One region of the Thalassotalea agarivorans genome, then DNA from elsewhere that is predicted to be linked to it. Evidence: predicted binding sites of a transcription regulator. Region 1 holds the regulator's gene; each other region holds the start of a gene.

What was found. Region 1 encodes sigma-54, which starts transcription at its own class of promoters, with help from an activator protein. Its sites were predicted from a motif close to GTTGGCACGNNNNTNGNNT; they were not measured.
Region 2: a site for sigma-54 is predicted at 2,894-2,912, ahead of glnA (glutamate--ammonia ligase). Genes of this name have one in related genera too.
Region 3: a site for sigma-54 is predicted at 2,606-2,624, ahead of QUD85_RS14565 (ANTAR domain-containing response regulator). Genes of this name have one in related genera too.
Region 4: a site for sigma-54 is predicted at 1,866-1,884, ahead of QUD85_RS05780 (DUF4097 family beta strand repeat-containing protein). Genes of this name have one in related genera too.

The regions. Positions count from the first base shown of each region.
Region 1 covers NZ_AP027363.1:579,635-584,624, reverse strand. The annotation lists gene QUD85_RS02720 (KpsF/GutQ family sugar-phosphate isomerase) at 1-651, shown strand, start outside; gene kdsC (3-deoxy-manno-octulosonate-8-phosphatase KdsC) at 651-1,196, shown strand; gene lptC (LPS export ABC transporter periplasmic protein LptC) at 1,193-1,774, shown strand; gene lptA (lipopolysaccharide transport periplasmic protein LptA) at 1,725-2,225, shown strand; gene lptB (LPS export ABC transporter ATP-binding protein) at 2,227-2,955, shown strand; gene QUD85_RS02695 (RNA polymerase factor sigma-54) at 2,991-4,487, shown strand; gene hpf (ribosome hibernation promoting factor) at 4,516-4,803, shown strand; gene ptsN (PTS IIA-like nitrogen regulatory protein PtsN) at 4,808-4,990, shown strand, end outside.
Region 2 covers NZ_AP027363.1:2,838,133-2,843,122, forward strand. The annotation lists gene typA (translational GTPase TypA) at 1-754, opposite strand, end outside; gene QUD85_RS12935 (sodium/sugar symporter) at 937-2,505, opposite strand; gene glnA (glutamate--ammonia ligase) at 2,973-4,379, shown strand; gene QUD85_RS12945 (DUF4124 domain-containing protein) at 4,600-4,990, shown strand, end outside.
Region 3 covers NZ_AP027363.1:3,176,954-3,181,943, reverse strand. The annotation lists gene QUD85_RS14575 (TolB family protein) at 1-448, shown strand, start outside; gene QUD85_RS14570 (S10 family peptidase) at 692-2,191, opposite strand; gene QUD85_RS14565 (ANTAR domain-containing response regulator) at 2,688-3,299, shown strand; gene QUD85_RS14560 (CmpA/NrtA family ABC transporter substrate-binding protein) at 3,310-4,347, shown strand; gene QUD85_RS14555 (CmpA/NrtA family ABC transporter substrate-binding protein) at 4,658-4,990, shown strand, end outside.
Region 4 covers NZ_AP027363.1:1,226,363-1,231,352, forward strand. The annotation lists gene QUD85_RS05775 (ATP-binding protein) at 1-1,741, shown strand, start outside; gene QUD85_RS05780 (DUF4097 family beta strand repeat-containing protein) at 1,923-2,750, shown strand; gene QUD85_RS05785 (IS4 family transposase) at 2,801-4,138, opposite strand; gene QUD85_RS05790 (DEAD/DEAH box helicase) at 4,459-4,990, shown strand, end outside.

The sequences.
Region 1 (4,990 bases):
ACCATAATTCCCGTAATTAAACGCATAGGTGCCACTCTGATCGCCATGTCAGGCAACCCAAGCTCTACCCTGGCAAAATATAGCGACACTCATATCTGCATCGCGGTTGAAAAAGAAGCATGCCCATTAGGCCTTGCGCCAACCTCTAGCACCACTGCAACCCTAGTAATGGGCGATGCTCTAGCCGTAGCGTTGCTTAATGCGAGAGGTTTTACCTCAGATGACTTCGCCTTATCTCATCCTGGTGGTAGTTTAGGCAAACGCTTATTATTACAATTAAGCGATGTTATGCACAAAGGCGAACGTCTACCAATCGTCTCTCATACCGCCACAGTTAAAGACGCCTTACTAGAGATGTCACAAAAAGGCCTAGGGATGACGGCTATTGTTGATGACAACAATACACTGGTCGGACTGTTTACCGATGGCGATTTGCGTAGAATCTTAGAAAGCAATATCAATATCAAAGAAGACAAGATAGATGCGGTGATGACACGTTCACCGATTACCGCTAATGAGAACATGTTAGCGGCAGAGGCTTTAAAGGTAATGGAAGACAGAAAAATTAATGGCCTTATCATTGTTGATGATCATCATAAACCCGTTGGTGCAATGAATATGCACGATTTACTGACTTCAGGAGTACTTTAATGCAAACGCTATATACAGATATATCTGAGCAATTGGCGGAAAAGTTTGCCAAAATTAAATTACTTGTTTGCGATATTGATGGCGTATTTTCTGACGGTAAGATCTACATGGGCAATGATGGCGAAGAACTCAAAACCTTTAACACAAAAGATGGCTTTGGCGTTAAAGCATTAATCGCAAGCGGCGTGCCAGTGGCGGTAATCACAGGTAGAACCTCAAATATCGTGCAAACGCGCATGACGTCATTAAACATTACCGACATTGTTCAAGGAACCGAAGATAAACTTCCAGCCCTGACATCAATTTTAGAAAAATACCAAGTAGCGCCTGAGCAAGTTGCTTATATAGGTGATGATATGCCTGATTTAGTGTGTATAGAACACGTTGGATTGGGCGTAGCCGTAGGCGATGCTCATCCGCTAGTAAAGGCTGGCGCAGACTATATCACGTCTATTAACGGTGGCTCTGGTTGTGTGCGCGAAGTATGCGACACCATTATGCAACTGCAAGGCACTTTGGCTGCCGCACGTGGCGCTAGCGTATGAATCGGCTTTACGGCTTAACACTTACTGCGCTAGCAACAGCTGCGTTGATCTATGCTATTTTTGAATGGCATTTTAAAGATGGGCAAGAACAAAACCAGACAATTATCGAAGAAAGCCCTGACTTTATAGCAAAGAATCTACAAACCGATGTGTATGATGAAAGTGGAGAACTGACTTACACTGTACATGCGGACAGAATGGAACACTTTTCAACAAGTGATGTGACTAACTTTGAACAACCAAACTATACGTTGTTTTCAGCCAATGCTGGCTTACCTTGGAAGATGAGTGCAGCAGCAGGTCAACTTGAAGAAAACACGCGCGTTATACTTAATAACAATGTGCGATTATCAACGGAAGATAAATCAAGTATGCTACAAGCTATTACAGGTGAATATATAGAACTCGATTTAACGACCAGTATCGCAACATCAGACAAAGCGATAGTTATCGAGGGTGATGGTTTTACCGTTTATGGCTCAGGATTAACGGTTAACTTAAATACTAAAATTTGGACATTACAACAGCATGACCAAACAATTACACATGATACTCGCAGCCTTGCTGCTCAACACTAATCTTGTTCTAGCCGAAGAAGAAGCAAGCGAAGCGCCCTTTGAACCGGTGAAGATTACGTCTAATGAGCAATCAGGTGATTTAAAAAAGCGTATCGTAATTTATCAAGATAATGTGCGCATTGTTCAAGGCACATTGTTAATTACAGCTGACACAGTGCAAGCGCAACAAAATATTGAAACAGGTGATCAGGTATATACTGCGCAGGGTAAACCAGCAAGATTTGAAAAAACCTTAGAAGATAATTTTGTTGAAATGGAAGCCGAAAAGATAGTTTATGAACCTGCGAAAAACCTTGTCACTATTACCGGTAATGCGCAACTTAGTGACAATGCAATCGAGGTTAAAGCAGACTTTATCACCTACAACACGCTGACCCAAAAGCAAACAGCTAAAAGCCTAGGTGACAACGAAACAGTTACCACAATTAAAGAGCTACCAAAGAAGAATTAATATGGCTGCAACACTTACAGCAACAGGTCTAGCAAAATCTTATAAAGGCCGAAAAGTCGTTAAGAATGTTGGTTTAAAAGTAAGCCAAGGCCAAATTGTAGGGCTTTTAGGCCCCAATGGTGCAGGCAAAACTACGTCGTTTTACATGATTGTTGGTTTAGTACCAAACGATGAAGGTAGCATCACCTTAGATGACAAAGATTTAACCTTGCTACCTATGCACGAGCGCGCAAGGACAGGTATTGGCTACCTACCACAAGAAGCTTCTATTTTTAGAAAGCTAAGTGTACGCGACAATATCATGGCGATTTTACAAACGCGCAAAGATTTAACTGATGTTGAGCGTGAACAAACGCTAGATCAGTTGGTAGAAGAATTTAATATAGGCCATATTATCGAAAATTTAGGTATGGCGCTGTCTGGCGGTGAACGTCGCCGAGTAGAAATAGCACGTGCGCTTGCGGCTAACCCTCAATTTATCTTGCTAGACGAACCTTTTGCAGGTGTCGATCCAATTTCGGTTGGTGATATCAAAAACATCATTGTTCACTTGAAAAATCGTGGTATCGGTATACTCATTACTGACCATAACGTACGTGAAACTCTAGATGTTTGTGAACACGCTTACATAGTGAGTCGCGGAGAATTAATTGCAGAAGGTAATGCAGATCAAATTTTGGCTAATCAGCAGGTTCGAGATGTATACCTTGGCGAGCAATTCAAGCTATAGTTAACAGTAAGCAGTAAAAGGAACAAATTCACCCTATGCGCCCTTCGCTTCAACTAAAAATTGGTCAACATTTAACGATGACGCCGCAGCTTCAGCAGGCGATCAAATTGTTGCAATTGTCGACCATGGATTTGCAACAGGAAATCCAAGAAGCGTTAGATACCAACCCATTACTTGAAATGGACGAAAATTCGGCCTCGCAAAACGATGAGGCGATGGATAATCTTGAGAGTGCGTATAGTGAGCAAACACAGCAAGCTACCGGTGATGGCAGTGAAGACGCGGCGCTAACTGCAGATGAAATTTCTACAACCGATGCAATGAAAGCTAATGATATACCCCAGGAGCTATCTGTCGATAGCACTTGGGATGAAAGCTTTAGTGCTGGTACCTCAAATACCGGTTTAGCGCCAAACAACGATGACTACAGTTACCAAGGTGCCACCTCTGACTCGATACAAGATCATTTGTTTTGGCAAATGGAGCTAACACCATTTACTGACACTGACCGTATCATTGCTACCGCTATTATCGACGCCATAGATGACGCCGGTTATCTCACCATTAGTACAGACGATATTCTCGAGAGTGTCGGGCTTGAAGAAGTTGAGTTAGATGAAGTAGAAGCGGTGTTAAAACGCATCAATATGTTTGATCCTGTCGGCGTTGGTGCCCGCTCATTAGCTGAATGTTTGTTGATTCAATTAAACCAGTTTGACAATGACACCCCATGGCTTGACGAGAGTAAAATGGTGATTACCGATTACATCGATCTACTCGGTGCCAAAGATTATCGTCAACTGATGCGCAAATCTCGATTGAAAGAAGATCAACTTCGAGAAGTGATGCGACTGATTCAAACCTTAGATCCTCGCCCTGGCGAAACAGTGATCAATGAAGAAGAGCAATACGTTATCCCGGACGTATCCGTCACTAAGAAAAATGGTCGTTGGGTGGTAGAACTTAATCCTGACACAGCACCTAAGCTGTCAATTAACCAGCACTATGCTGCGATGTCTAAATCGGTGAAATCAACAGACGATAGTCAATTTATCCGTTCCCATTTGCAAGAAGCCAAATGGTTTATTAAAAGTTTAGAAAGCCGAAACGATACGCTGCTAAAAGTGTCTAACTGTATTGTTCAGCGCCAGCAAGGTTTTTTTGAGCATGGTCCTGAAGCAATGCGCCCGATGGTGTTAAACGACATTGCAGAGGCGGTCGATATGCATGAATCAACCATTTCTCGTGTCACCACGCAGAAATACATGCATACACCTCGCGGCATTTTTGAACTCAAATATTTCTTTTCAAGCCATGTCAGTACCGAAAACGGTGGTGAGTGTTCATCAACCGCGATACGCGCACTGATAAAAAAACTCGTTGCTGCAGAAAATCCAGCAAAACCTCTGAGCGACAGTAAAATGGCGGAAGTGCTTGCGGAGCAAGGCATTAACGTAGCACGCAGAACGATAGCCAAATACCGAGAGTCTTTGTCTATCCCACCTTCTAATCAACGAAAAAGTTTACTGTAAGCAAGTAAATCAACATGAGGAAAGGTTTATGCAAATTAATCTATCAGGTCACCACGTAGAAGTTACGGATTCAATGCGAGACTATGTTGACGAAAAATTTGAAAAATTAGCTCGTCATTTCGAACATATTAACAACGTATATGTTGTTTTAACTGTCGAAAAATTAAATCAAATTGCAGAAGCTACGTTGCACCTTAATGGTACTGAAGTGCATGCAAAATCTGATAGTGAAGATATGTATAAATCTATCGACACACTAGTAGATAAACTTGACCGCCAAGTATTAAAATACAAAGGCAAACTAAAACAACATTAACCTTATGAAACTACAACAGCTGTTATCGCCAGATGCGATAGTGTGTAATGCTACAGGCACAAGTAAAAAGCGCATTTTAGATGAGATATGTGAAAAAGCGGCACAACAAATTCATGGTTTGAGCCAACATGAATTATTGATGTGTCTCATCGAGCGTGAAAAAACAAGTAGCACGGGCATCGGCAAT
Region 2 (4,990 bases), 1.1 Mb from region 1:
CTTTACCGTTGTGAATGTTGCCATTAGCTGCCTGCACCGTCACTTGTTGATTCGGTTTAACAGTACCGCGAGTAACACGGCCAACACCAATAACACCAAGATATGAGCTGTAATCTAGCTGTGAGATTTGCATTTGGAAAGGACCATCTAGGTCTGCATCTGGCGCTGGCACTTGTTCAACGATGGTTTCAAAAAGCGGCGTCATATCGCTGCCCTGCTCACCTTCTTCTAGTGAAGCCCAACCATTGATAGCAGAAGCATATACAACTTGGAAATCAAGTTGCTCATCCGTTGCACCTAAGTTATCGAATAAATCGAATACTTGATCCATTACCCATTCAGGGCGTGCACCCGGCTTATCAATTTTATTGATAACTACGATAGGCTTTAGCCCCTGAGCAAATGCTTTTTGCGTTACAAAACGCGTTTGAGGCATTGGACCTTCTTGCGCATCAACAATAAGTAATACTGAATCAACCATCGACATTACACGCTCTACCTCACCACCGAAATCGGCGTGACCAGGGGTGTCTACGATGTTTACACGGTAATCATTCCATGTGATTGCTGTATTCTTAGCAAGAATCGTGATACCACGCTCTTTCTCAATGTCGTTGGAATCCATAACACGTTCGTCGTGGTCACTACGAGCGTCAAGCGTACCTGACTGCTCCAACAATTTGTCGACTAACGTGGTTTTACCATGGTCAACGTGCGCAATAATCGCAATGTTTCTTAACTTATCTAACACAATAATGCTCTACCTAGAAAATATGGGCGCGAATTATACGCTAAAGCAATGATTAAATAAAACGAAAGGAGGTTTTACCTGCATAAATTGACAAAAAATTACGCAATTAAAACGATTTTATCGAAAAGTAGGGGTTAAATTAACGATTTACGCCCTAGCCCAAAGGCTAAGGCGTCACATCAAAATTACCACCAGACGGTGTAAAACACCACTAAGATCACTGTGACCCCAAGTGCTGCGATGTTAAAAGTACGGTCAGTTGCAAAACTCACTTCGGATAAGTGCACGCTAGTATCATTTTTCTCTTTGTTAGTCATTAATGAGAAGATAATTGCAAGTGCAATACATAAAACGAACACTAAACCGATGCGGTCCATAAACGGCAACTCTGGCCAAAACTGTCTAAACAGTAACGAGAAGCCGGCGGAGCCGATAGCCGCTGCAAGTGCGCCTGTTGATGTTGTGCGCTTCCAGAACATGCCCATAATAAATATAGCGGTAATACCTGGCGAGAATAGACCAGTAAACTCTTGAATATACTGGAACGCCTGATCAAATTTACCGAGCAATGGCTCAGCCATAAACAAAGCAATGACCAAAGACACTAACGTGGTTATACGGCCAACGGTAACGTAATGATTCTGGCTTTTATCTTTGTTAATACTCTTATAAATATCCATTGTGAAAATGGTGGAAATACTGTTTGTCATCGATGCTAGCGACGAAACAATTGCAGCGACTAAAGCCGCAAAAACCAGACCTTTAATACCAATAGGCATTAGATTCATCATTGTTGGATAAGCTTGGTCTGGTTTCGCTAATGTCGGGTAAAGTACAGCAGCTGCGATCCCTGGCAATACTACAATCACCGGCATTAATAGTTTTAGATAGGCTGCAAACGCTATACCCTTTTGCGCTTCACCAACACTTTTAGCCGCCAAAGCACGTTGAATAATGTATTGGTTAAAACCCCAATAGCCAACGTTCATTACCCATAAGCCACCAATTAACACCGAGATACCTGGTAAGCTCATATAGTGTTCGTTTTCAGGACTTAGAATCATATCAAAATGACCAGGCATTTCTTCGGTTAGCTTTGTAAACCCTGCAACAACGCCTTGGCCATCTGACACTTGATTTAGTGCTAAATAACTGAGTAACAAACCACCAAAAACAAGTAATACAACTTGAATAATATCGGTATAAGCGACCGCTTTTAGTCCACCATAAAGAGAATAAGCGACAGAAAACAACGCAAGGAAAATCATGCCGTACAACCAATCAACACCGGTGACAGTTTCTATCGCTAAGCCACCTAGCCAAAGCACAGATGTAAGATTTACGAAGATAAATACCGCTAACCAAAATAGCGCTAAGGTCACTCTAATTCTTCCGTCGAAACGCTGCTCCAGATATTGAGGCATGGTATAAATTTGATTCTTCAAAAATATTGGTAACAAGTACTTACCGACAAGGATAAGTGTAATTGCAGCCATCCATTCATAAGATGCAATGGCTAGACCTAGCGCATAACCTGAGCCCGACATACCTATAATTTGCTCTGCTGATATATTCGACGCTATTAACGACGCGCCAATTGCCCACCAGGGTAATGATTTACCTGCTAGAAAATAGTCTTTGGTATCTCGTTGATGATTTTTGTCTGCTCTTGAAATCCACAATGCTATGGCGATTAGGGCTAACACATAACCGACAAAAACGGTTATGTCGAGCGTGCCTAATTTAAGGTCCATGATTATTCCTTATTATTTTTGTTATGTATAAAACATGTACTTTGTTGCAGCCTCTTGAACAATAAATTGTTCTGTTAATATTGCTTGTGGTGAAGAACTAGCACTCAAATATACCTGCGGTAGGCACTATACTTTGAGGCTTGCTTTCTTTGCAAGAAAACGATTAATTGAAAATAAAAAGACCGACCAGTTTTACAAGAGCGCTAGCTAAAATTTCAAAACATCTAAAATAGAAACCCAAAAAACAAATTTGTTTCAAAGCCGACTCGTATGAGCAAAAGCACCTCATTGCACCATAACAGAACATAAAAGCACCAAATTAGTGCAAAGAACAGTTTTTTCGCTAAACTATAAACACGGTTTTACAGGTTTTATATGTATTTATAATATTGGCACGATAATCGCATACGATTAGCCAACATATTTTATGTATTTAATTATTACTCGAACAACTCTGGAGACAAAACATGTCACAAGCAGTATTAGACTTAATCAAAGAAAACGACGTTAAGTTCGTTGATCTTCGTTTTACTGATTCTAAAGGTAAAGAACAACACGTATCACTTCCATTTCATCAAGTAGATGAAGACTTCTTCGAAGAAGGCAAAATGTTTGACGGTTCTTCAATCGCTGGCTGGAAAGGTATTAACGAATCAGACATGGTATTAATGCCAGATGCTAGTACTGCAGTTTTAGACCCATTCACTGAAGAAGTAACGTTAAACATACGTTGTGACATCATTGAACCAGCTACAATGCAAGGCTACAGCCGTGACCCTCGTTCAGTTGCTAAGCGCGCTGAAGAGTACATGCGTTCTACAGGCATTGCAGACACAGTATTATTTGGTCCAGAGCCAGAGTTTTTCGTATTTGACGACGTAAAATTCCACGCTGACATGAGCGGCGCTAGCTACTCTATCGACGATAAAGAAGCAGAGTGGAACTCTAATAAAGATTATGAAGATGGTAACTACGGTCACCGTCCTGGCGTTAAAGGTGGTTACTTCCCAGTAGCTCCAGTTGACTCTTCACAAGACTTACGCTCTGCAATGTGTTTAGTAATGGAAGAAATGGGCTTAGTTGTTGAAGCACATCACCATGAAGTTGCAACTTGTGGCCAAAACGAAATCGCTTGTCGTTTCAACACTATGGTAGCAAAAGCTGATGAAGTTCAAATCTACAAGTATGTTGTTCACAATGTTGCTCACGCTTACGGGAAAACAGCTACATTCATGCCTAAGCCATTAGTTGGTGATAACGGTACTGGTATGCACTGTCACCAATCTCTAGCAAAAGACGGTGAAAACCTTTTTGCTGGTGACAAGTACGGTGGCCTTTCTGAAACAGCTTTATACTACATTGGTGGTATCATTAAGCACGCTAAAGCAATCAATGCTTTCACAAACGCTTCAACTAACTCATACAAGCGTCTAGTTCCAGGTTTTGAAGCACCAGTAATGCTAGCTTACTCAGCACGTAACCGTTCTGCTTCAATCCGTATCCCAGTAGTTCCTTCTCCGAAAGCTCGTCGTATCGAAGTACGTTTCCCTGATCCAACAGCAAACCCATACTTAGCATTTACAGCAATGCTTATGGCTGGCCTTGACGGTATCAAAAACAAAATCCACCCTGGCGATGCTATGGACAAGGATTTGTATGACCTTCCAGCTGAAGAAGCTGCAGCTATCCCACAAGTAGCTTCATCTTTCGAAGAAGCGTTAGACGCGTTAGAAGCAGACAAAGACTTCTTAACTGCTGGTGGCGTTATGGACGAAGACATGATCGATGCATACATCGGCCTTAAGCGTGAAGAAGTAGAAACATTGAACATGACTACTCACCCAGTTGAGTTCAAAATGTACTACAGCGTTTAATTTCGCATTTATGAAAAAAGCTTACTTCGGTAAGCTTTTTTTTTGCTTTTTTTTCATAATTAAAAAGACAGGCAATCATTTATATTCGCTGGCTTACATCCACGCAAAAATAAGATTTGCCCTTGCCAAAACAACTTTTTTTGTGTCAAAGTCTTTGTTCAGGCTTATTTTTTGAGCAAATTCATATTACACTTATACTTAATGGACTAAGGATTTTTGTATGTTTAAACAGCTGGCATTCGTTTTATTTTGTATAGTCTTTGCTGTACCAGTTAATGCGGTACAAGCAAAAGTATACGTGTGGCGAAACGAAGATGGTGTATTGGTGTTTTCTGACACACCAAAACCAGGTGCCGAAGAAATGGAAGTCGAGTCAACTAACGTCGTTCAATCCTCAGTTGATACCTCTATATTAGACATCAAAAAACAAGCCCCAAAAGACGAGTATACTGTCACTATTACCCAACCTGCTAGTGATGCCACTATCCGCGATAATACCGGCTCTGTACATGTTACAGGCCAAATAGGTCCAGTGTTTAAGCGAGGATTTAAAATTCAACTTATCGTCGACGGGCAACCCTACGAAAAACCTCAAACTCATACCATGTTCG
Region 3 (4,990 bases), 750 kb from region 1:
AGAATATTTGCCGCAGTTAAGCTCAGATGCTAACGATTTGTATCCATCATTAACAGCAAATGGTGATTTGTACTTTCCGTCTTTTCGAAATGACCAACGTTTATTCTACGTAGCAAAAGCAACAGATTCTGGCTTTGAAACGCCAAAGCCATTGCCGGCAGAGATGTTAGGAGAAGGCGGTCAAATAGGTGATTCTGTGATGCTAGCCGATGGAAAGACCATTATTTTTAGCATGCGCCGCAGCGATAGTTTAGGTAAAGGCGACTTATATGTGTCGTACTTAGTCGATGGCAAATGGACAGTGGCTAAATCCTTGGGTGAAAAGGTTAATACACCTGATCATGAATTTACCCCTATTGTTAGCCCTGATGGTAAGTACTTATTTTTCACAAGAATCGAAAATGGCCGAGGTAATTTATACCAAATTGCTTTAAGTGCGTTGCGCTAAAGTAGGCTGTTTTGCTGGCGTTTTGTGCAAGGACCCAAAACGCCAGCAAAGGTGCAAGGTGCATGGAGCAAGTTATAACGGTTTCGCTTTCATTTGGCAGTTTACAGGACATTGTTTCTTCAACGCCATCACACGTTAACCCTTCGTCTTCCCGTTAGATTCCCTCGTCATCCCTTGCTTGACACGGGATCTAACATCACGCACCTATTAACATGCTCCTTGCACCATGTTTTTTGCGGAAGTTTAATATTTCGCTGGTGTCTTTTCATCTACCATGCTGGCTTTGATGAACTCACGTAAATCGTCATTCGATTGCTTCAAATCTTCAGCACGTAAATACATCATGTGGCCAGAACGATAGCCTTTAAACGAAAGGCGCTCTTTCATTAAACCGCTTGGGTCTAACTGCCACATTGTATATTTGGCATCAAAGTAATTCGTTGCGCCGTCGTAGTAGCCCGCCTGTACCATCACATTTAAGTATGGGTTTTGTGCCATCGCTAAACGCAAGTTTTCGCCCGTGTTGTTGTTGGTGCGATCCCAAGGGTGAACATTACCAAACATATTGTATTTCACATCGGTTTTGTAATTGAGTTCGTTTCTTAGGTAGTGGTTTATTGCTGGTGTAAAGCTGTGTAACCAAGAAGTCAGTTCAGCATAGTAGTCTGGGCGCTCACCAATGGCTTGCTTGTCTATGCCTAAGTAACGTGAGTCTAAACGTCCAATCGTGAGGTTTTTGTCGCGAAGCAATTCTTTCCAATAAAACGACGTCGGGATATCAAGGTTAGCTTGCAATACGACTTGCTCTGAAAGACCAGAATATTTCGCGACTTTCTTAGCAATTGCGGCTTTTTCGTCTGCACTAATAAAACCACCTTTTGCTAAAGCAGGAATGTATTCGTTAATGGTGAATGCTTCTACCTCTGGCAATACTTCATAGAGATCTTTACTTTGTAAATCGTCAGCTAATACACCATGGTGCCATGCCGCTGCTGCATAGTATGGAAGGCGATTAGCCGCTTTTACAGGGCCGTCGCGCTCAATGCCAATATCAGTAGGTGACACTAAGATAGCGCCATTTAAATACATCCATTGACGATTTTGTAGTTCAAGCGCCAAGCCAGAAACGCGCGTTGTACCATAGCTTTCACCAATTAGGTATTTTGGTGAGCGCCAACGTTCATTACGAGTAACAAAGGTGTTGACCCAATCAGCCAAATACTTCACGTCTGCGTTAACACCAAAAAACATTTGTTTTTGTTTTTCACGTGATGGCATTTTACCGTCTTTACCGGGCAATACGCGCGAGTATCCCGTGTTGACAGGGTTAACAAACACAATGTCGGCAACGTCTAGAATCGAATGTGGATTTGTTTTTACGCCATAAGGCTGCAATGGGTAGCCTTCATCGTCAACGTTCAATACACGTGGACCAGTATAAGCAACATGCATCCACACTGATGCAGAACCAGGACCACCGTTAAATGAAATGACTAATGGGCGAGTTTCGGTATCACTGACGCCAGTTCTTTGGTAGTAAGTATAAAAAAGTGTTGCTGTTGGATTACCTTCGTCATCCCATACCGGCTGAGTGCCTGTTGTTGCGGTATAACGGACGGTATTACCGTTAATTTTGGTGCTGTGTTTAGTAACAACTTTTTGGTCGATGTCTATTTGCCTTGCATGTTCTTGTGCAGCCAAGAAACAGGGCAATAATAAACAGAGTGCTAATAACTTTTTCATACTTAACCTTATTCTGTATTGCAATTTAGCTTGTCTAGAGCTTATGCAATATTAAGCAGACTGTCAGTGTTTTAGGGTAAAAAGACGTGTTTTTGCGCTTAAATGTTTTACGGGCTACGTGCTTCTAGCTATGAGCTGTGTGTTGAAATGGCTTCCACGTTCCTTGTTCCCACCAGCGTATGCGAAAACTTACTTGTCCCATGCTCCAACAGCGCAGCGTCCATGCACCAAAGCTCAGCGTAAGGAGATCCCGCATCAAGGTACGGGATGACGGAAACTAGTGCGGGATGACGGTGAGTGCTGCCACCTTTATTTCTGATCATTTTGGCGCAAGACCTGCATCATATTGCATCACGAGCAAAAATAGACAAATGCCTAAAAATCACAAGTCATTGTTTTTATTGGTTAAAATTAGTTGGCACAAGACTTGTAACTATCAGACATTTGGCAATAGTGCCGATAATTGAGTATAAGCGTCGACGTACGCCACTAAGGTATGAATTCTAAGCGGACATTATCTCTTTCGAAAAAACTAAAAGTATTGCTGATAGAAGCGGATGAGCTAAAGGCAAAAGCTTTTATGCAGGGGCTTGATAGCGACAAATATCAAGTCGACTGGCTTTCAAACTCAGGCCATTCATTATTAAAGGCTGTGGAATCATGTGAGCCAGATATTGTGATCATTGATGTTGAATCACCCGATCGCGATACGTTGGATAGTCTTAACCATTTGTCGGCTAATGCTCCCAAACCCGTGGTGATGTTCTCAGATGATGACAACACCAATACTATCAATAAAATGATCAAAGCGGGTGTTAGCGCCTATGTTGCCGGTGGTACAGACCTGACTCGGGTACAGTCTATTTTAGAAACCGCTATTGCCCGTTTCAGCGAGTATCAGTCGCTTAAACAGCAATTAGTTGAAACAAAGCAAAAGCTCTCTAGCCAAAAAACCATTCAAAAAGCAAAAGCATGGCTAATGGAAAATAAAGGGTATAGCGAACAAGACGCCTATCACTTTATTCGAAAAACGGCGATGGACAATAGCCAAACGATGGAAGCTGTGGCAAAAAATATCCTATCCTTTGTATCAGTGCTCGGAGATTAACACGCCTATTATGACTCTACGCGATCTTACGCTTGGCTTTATGCCACTTAACGATGCTGCGCCGCTAGTGGTCGCACATGAATTAGGTTTCTTCAAGAAAGAAGGGCTTAATGTCACATTAAGCAAACAAAATTCTTGGGCGACATTGCGCGATAAACTCGCCGCTGGCTTGCTCGACGGTGCCCACATGTTAGCGCCAATGCCTTTAGCGTCGACCTTAGGTGTTGATGGTATCAAGGTGAATATGCTTGCCCCTATGGTACTGAGCAGAGGTGGTAATGGCATTACTCTGTCGAAACAATTAGCCAAACAAATACCGCTGAACAATGATGGTGACTTACCTTTACCTGCAACACGAATTAGCGACATAGCCACAGCAAGAAAAAATGCTGGTACTAAGCTGCGATTTGCAACCGTGCATCCGTTTAGTTGTCATCATTACCAGTTAAGGCAGTGGTTAACGCAAGGCGGTATTACGCTCGACGATATCGACATCATTTTCTTACCACCATCAAGCATGGTCGCGGCATTGTATTCTGGGGATATCGACGGCTTTTGCGTTGGTAGTCCTTGGAATACGAAAGCGATTCGCGAAAAAGTCGGTGTAACTGTGTTAACTAGCGCAGATAATTGGCCGGGGGCATTGGAGAAAGTGATTGCGGTGACAGCTGATTTTGCCAAAGGCAATGCCGATGTAGTTACAGCATTAATTCGCGCTTTGTATAAAGCGTGTCTGTGGCTGGCAAGCCCTCAAAATAAACTTGAAGCCGCGCGGTTTTTAACAAAGGCGAAGTATCTTGATTTGTCGCTTGATGTGATCGCCCCGCCATTGCTTGATAGCTGTTTAAGTGGTCTCGACAAATCGCCAAGGCAAGTGCAAGCGTTTTGCCAATTTGACCAAGGTAACCAAGCAGATGTAAAAGAGTTTCAACAATTATTGGCAATGATGAAGCAATATCAACAAGTTGATATTGACCAGAGTAGTGATGTTTTAGCGCAGGTTTATAGTGATGCACTTTACCTAAAAGCATTGCACCAAAGTAGTTAAATACCGCACAGGTATGCATCAAAACCAATCAAATTAAACCAAAAAATAGTGCATCAAAATTAATAAATCAATGTTTTATAAGGGTTTTTAAAAGTTGGCACTATTTATGTATTAGTTAAAGCAATCGTAATGTACTAGCAATAGCGTTAATGCATTACACCCTAAACTGCAATGACGTAGTGACAATTAGCCAACCCAAATCATGGCAAAGATAGCCTTCGAAAGATATTCGGGTTGTATAGCATAGTGGCTCAAAGACGACTGATACCTGTCAGTGCGTGTTTGGGCTTTTTTATTTGGAGAAATAGAAATGTCAAAATTAGCTACAAAATCATTTAAGCAGTTATGCCAAATTGCACTAGCTGCTAGCGCCTTGATCTTCACCAGTGCATCAGCAGAAGAAATTGGCTACCCAGAAAAAGAAGAACTTAAATTCGGCTTCATTAAACTAACCGATATGGCGCCTATCGCCATTGCATATGAAAAAGGTTACTTCGAAGACGAAGGGCTTTATGTCACTATTGAAGCACAAGCAAACTGGAAAGTACTACTCGACGGCGTTATTGATGGCCGTTTAGATGGTGCGCACATGCTTGCTGGTCAGCCTATCGCAGCAACCATTGGTTACGGCACGAAAGCAAAC
Region 4 (4,990 bases), 650 kb from region 1:
GCAATTGCTTGAGCTACCGCTGTGGAAACGTGAATCTTCAGATAAATTGCGCAAATTGAAATTTGATACCGCCGAGCAGGCCATTCGTCCACTCTTAAAAGAGCTTGAGCACGAATTTGCAGCGAACTTAGGAGTATTAAAGTATTTAAAAACGGTAAAGGCACACATTGTTGATGTGGTTCTAGAGCTGCTTGTGGAAGAAAGCAACAACGAAAACACCAATACCACTGAAAAGGATTTACGCAAACTTATGGTAGAAAAGTTTCTGCCTAATTTGCTTGTTGATCGCTCTAAAGACGAAGGCGCGCCTGTTGTTTATGAGCAAAACCCAACGTATCAAAACTTGTTTGGCCATGTCGACTTTTCAACCTTTCAAGGGGCAAGTTACACTAGCTATCGCTTGATAAGACCAGGCGCATTGCATAAAGCCAACGGCGGTTACTTGTTGCTTGAAGCAGAAAAGTTGTTAACCCAGCCTATGGTGTGGGCGCGCTTAAAACTGGCGTTAAAAACCCAAAAAGTGACCATAGAAAACCCTTATTCAGAATTCACTCAGCCGGGCGCATACAGCTTAAAACCTGAAGAAATTCCGTTAAAAGTTAAGGTCATTTTATTAGGTGACCCGTCATTGTATTACACGCTACAAGACCTCGATCAGGAATTTACTGAGCTATTTAGAGTGCTTGCAGATTTTGATAGACACCTTAAAAAAGATGAAAACAATTTAGTTGCGTACGGTAAGTTAATTCGCCAACGCGCAGCGAAATACAATTATCCTGAAGTCACCAATGAAGCCATTGCTGAGCTAGTGCGCTACGCCTTAAGAAAAGCCGAGCATCAGCAAAAATTGTCTGCCAATATTACCCAGGTCAATGATCTGCTCGACGAAGCCTATTATATTTGGCACCAATCTGGCAGCGACGGCGAATTAACGGAGCAGTTTGTTACTTTAGCACTGGCTGCAAAAAAACGCCGAACCGGTCGTTTGAGTGAAACTTGGTTAAGCGAAATTAAAGAGTCGCAGGTGCTTATCAGCACGCAAGGTAAACAAGTGGGTAAAGTTAATGGCTTAACCGTACTTGAAATTGGCGATAGCGTATTTGGTACACCGGCACGAATTACGGCCACTGTATATGCAGGTTCAGGTGGTGTCACCGATATTGAGCGAGAAGTTGATTTAGGTAAATCGATTCACTCAAAAGGGGTGTTGCTACTCACCGGTTATCTTGGCCATAAATATGGGCAAGAATTTCCAGTAACGATTTCTGCTAACATCGCTATTGAACAAAGTTATGGCCATATCGATGGCGACAGCGCTTCAATGGCTGAGCTATGCGCTTTGGTGTCTGCGATATCACATATGCCAATTGACCAAGGTATAGCCATTACTGGCTCGATTAACCAACATGGGCAAGTGCAATCCATTGGTGGTGTGAACGAGAAAATCGAAGGCTTCTACCGTCTGTGCAAAGATAAAGGCTTAACCGGTAAACAGGGCGTAATTATTCCGCAAACCAATGTTATTAACTTAATGTTGTCAGACGAAGTTATGGAGGCGGTTAGCAACAATATGTTTAACATATATGCCGTCGACGATATCGACCAAGCCTTAGAAGTGTTAATGGATACGCAAGCAGGGGAGTTAGGTTCAACCGGCCGTTATCCTCGCAAGTCGATACACGGTATGGTGCTAGACAAGCTCAAAACGTTTGAAGCCTTGTTACATGGAAATGACGATTAATTTAAACCTTTTCGTTAGTTAATGTAACTAATAGAGTGTGAAAATAACTAAATAATAGCTTGTTGCCACCAACTAATAGCATGGTGTGTTTATTTAAGTTGCTGTATTTAAATGAAAAATCAATGTTGGCAAGCTAATTGTATAGTGTTTGGTGAACATAAAATAGAAAAGGGATTCATACATGAACTTAGTTAAATCTACTCTCGCTGTTACGTCATACCTGCTACTTACAGGCTGTGTCGTGGTGTCTTATCCGTCGTACGCTGGCAGCGACCTTGTTGCAGAAAAGGAACTAACGCTTCCTAGCGCGAGTTTAAAAACGTTAGACGTTGAAGCAGGTGCTGGCGAACTAATTATTGAAGGTAAAGATGGCATTAGCGAAATTACCGTGAATGCTAAAGTGTATGCTGACGACTCAGACTTCGAAGACTATACCCTAACGCTCGATACCTCAGGCAAAACTGCAAAACTAGTGTCTGAAATCGATAATAGTTTTAGTTGGGGCGATGGTCCTAATGCCTATATCGATGTGCGCGTAACTGTGCCAAGCGAACTGTTCTTATCGGTTGAAGATGGTTCGGGCAGCATGCATATTACCAGCATGAAAAATGGTGCGGATATTACCGATGGTTCAGGTAGCCTTGTGATAGAAAATGTCGCTGGCGAAGTTAAAGTCAACGACGGTAGCGGTTCATTAACCATTTCAAGCGTTACTGGCAATTTGGACGTTAATGATGGTTCGGGTTCACTAGAGATTAGTGAAGTCGGTGGCAGTTTGGAGGTCAATGACGGCTCCGGCTCAATTGAAATTAGTAATGTTGGTGGCGACGCGAACATTGACGACGGTTCAGGTAGTTTAACGGTTCGTGACGTCAAAGGCGTTGTAACAATTGACGACGGTAGTGGCGGCATTGATGTGCGCAGAGCGGGTGGCGTTAACATTATTGAAGCGGGCTCTGGCGGCTTAACTATCAAGGACGTAGAAGGAAACTTCGAAATCGATAGTTAATACGTTGGCAACAAGTTAGCGAAAAAGGCCGCTTAATTGCGCAATGCTGTTCACTTTAGTGGAGCAGCATTGCGATTAATTGGATAACGGGTCTTTGATATCTTTACCGCCCTAGGTCTTGATGGCCTAGGGCGGTTTTCTTTGAAGAGCATGGTCAAGTCACCTCGAAGCTGAGCTAATCGTTTTGGTGTATTACCAGGTGATAGCGCTTTTGCCATCACTTTCAATTGACTGGCGATGAACTGGCAAGCATATTTGAAACTAATTTCGTTAGGAGCTCTTTGATGAGAAACGGCCGCTTGACTAGCTTCTCTTCGAACAAGGTTGTAACCCAGCACAAGTCCCCATAACTCTTGATATACAAGATCAACTGTTTTGCTTCTAAGGGTGATCGCATTGTGTTGCATTGATGATTTGATGTCTCGGTAACCTAGCTCAATTTCCCAACGCTCATGGTATAACTCGGCAACATCTTGAGCGTTGTATTTATCACGAGGTAATGATGTGAATACCGTTTTTACTTTGCCAGCAACTTCATACGTTACAGCCCTAACTTTCCAAGTTTCCGGTAAGTCAGGATTCTTCTTTCTTGCCTGAGGGGAGACCTTCATCTCGACCAATTGGTCATTACTTTCTTGCTTGTCGAGCAGCGTGTACTTTAAACCTTTTCTTGCGGGAATAAGCCAATGACTGTTGTCTCCCAGTTTGTTTATACCCAGAAGTAGCTCTGCGCTATAGAAACCTTTGTCTAGTAGGGTAACTGAGTTATCTGGCAACTTATCCATGAACCCCTTTGCGAGAGGAATTTCACCTTTTCGATAAGGGCTTATATCGCCATCAACAATCACATGAGAGCGAACATTCATTAGCGTCACGAGCCTTAACATAGGAAATGGCGTTTGCCGATTTGTGCTCGTATTTCCAGAGCCGAAATGCTCACGTAATTCAGGCGTATCATTTGTGCGAAATAAAGCCCCATCAACAGCAAAAACCTGAAGGCCGTGCCAAGTGTCACCTGGGTAACGCTCTAATCCCCATTGGTTGCTGCATTGCCTAAATAGCCATGCCATCGATTCAGAGCCAAGACGTTTTCTCGCTTCGGTTAATGCACTTTTAGCTAAAAGTTTTTCATCAGCTAAGCCTTCAGCACATATGTTCATACGCCTTGCTACTTCAGCAATCGGTTCGTTTCTAAAAAATGCCATACCAACTACCAACCAAAGCACCATATCACTGGGCAAACGCCGTCTTCGGATTGTAGCTTTGGCTGACAACCCTGTCGCTTGATAAACCCAATCGTCAGGAATGTGCTCACAAAAGGTGGTTAACTTGGCAATATCTACTGGGGATTCTTCGATAAAATCGTGAAACTGGGTGAAGGCAGGCATAAAAAAATCCGTAATCAGAAAACTGACTACGGATTTTGCACGATCATTTGGATCGGTCAACTGATCACATTCTTAATAGATCAGCATTGCGCTTAATTGCGGTCTTTTTGTTTGAAAATTACACAATTTTACTTGTTTAATTACGAAAGCGCTGTATAATGCGCGCCTCTCGTGAGTAAGGACTTACGAGGTTGGACGGGGATCCCGCCATAACGACTTCATTGGATGCGGTAGAGATTGTGTGTGAGTAAGTCATTTGGTGGTACCTCAATGTGTATTTGAGTGTTTGTAGTAAACACCACCAATAGAAGACAAATTGCATGACAGACTCAATCAATGCTGCGATCGGCTTTGACGCCCTCGGCTTGCCTGAAAATATTTTATCTTCGCTTGAAACATTAGGTTTCGAGCAAGCCACTGCTATTCAAGCACAAACTATTCCTCATTTGCTCTCTGGCAAAGATGTACTAGGTGAAGCACAAACCGGTACAGGTAAAACTGCTGCCTTTGGTTTACCAGCACTTTCATCAGTTGATGTATCGGTTAAAAAACCACAAGTATTAGTACTTGCACCGACACGCGAACTTGCTATTCAGGTATCTGAAGCCATGCAATCTTTCGCGAAACAAATTAAAGGTTTGCGTGTTGCCACAATTTACGGTGGTCAATCATATGGTCCGCAATTAGGGCAATTAGAGCGCGGTGCGCAAGTGGTTGTGGGCACGCCAGGTCGTGTAATGGACCACATTCGTCGCAAGAGCTTGAAGTTAGACAATATTAATTTCTGCGTACTTGATGAAGCCGATGAAATGTTAAACATGGGCTTTTTAGAAGATATCGAATGGATTCTTG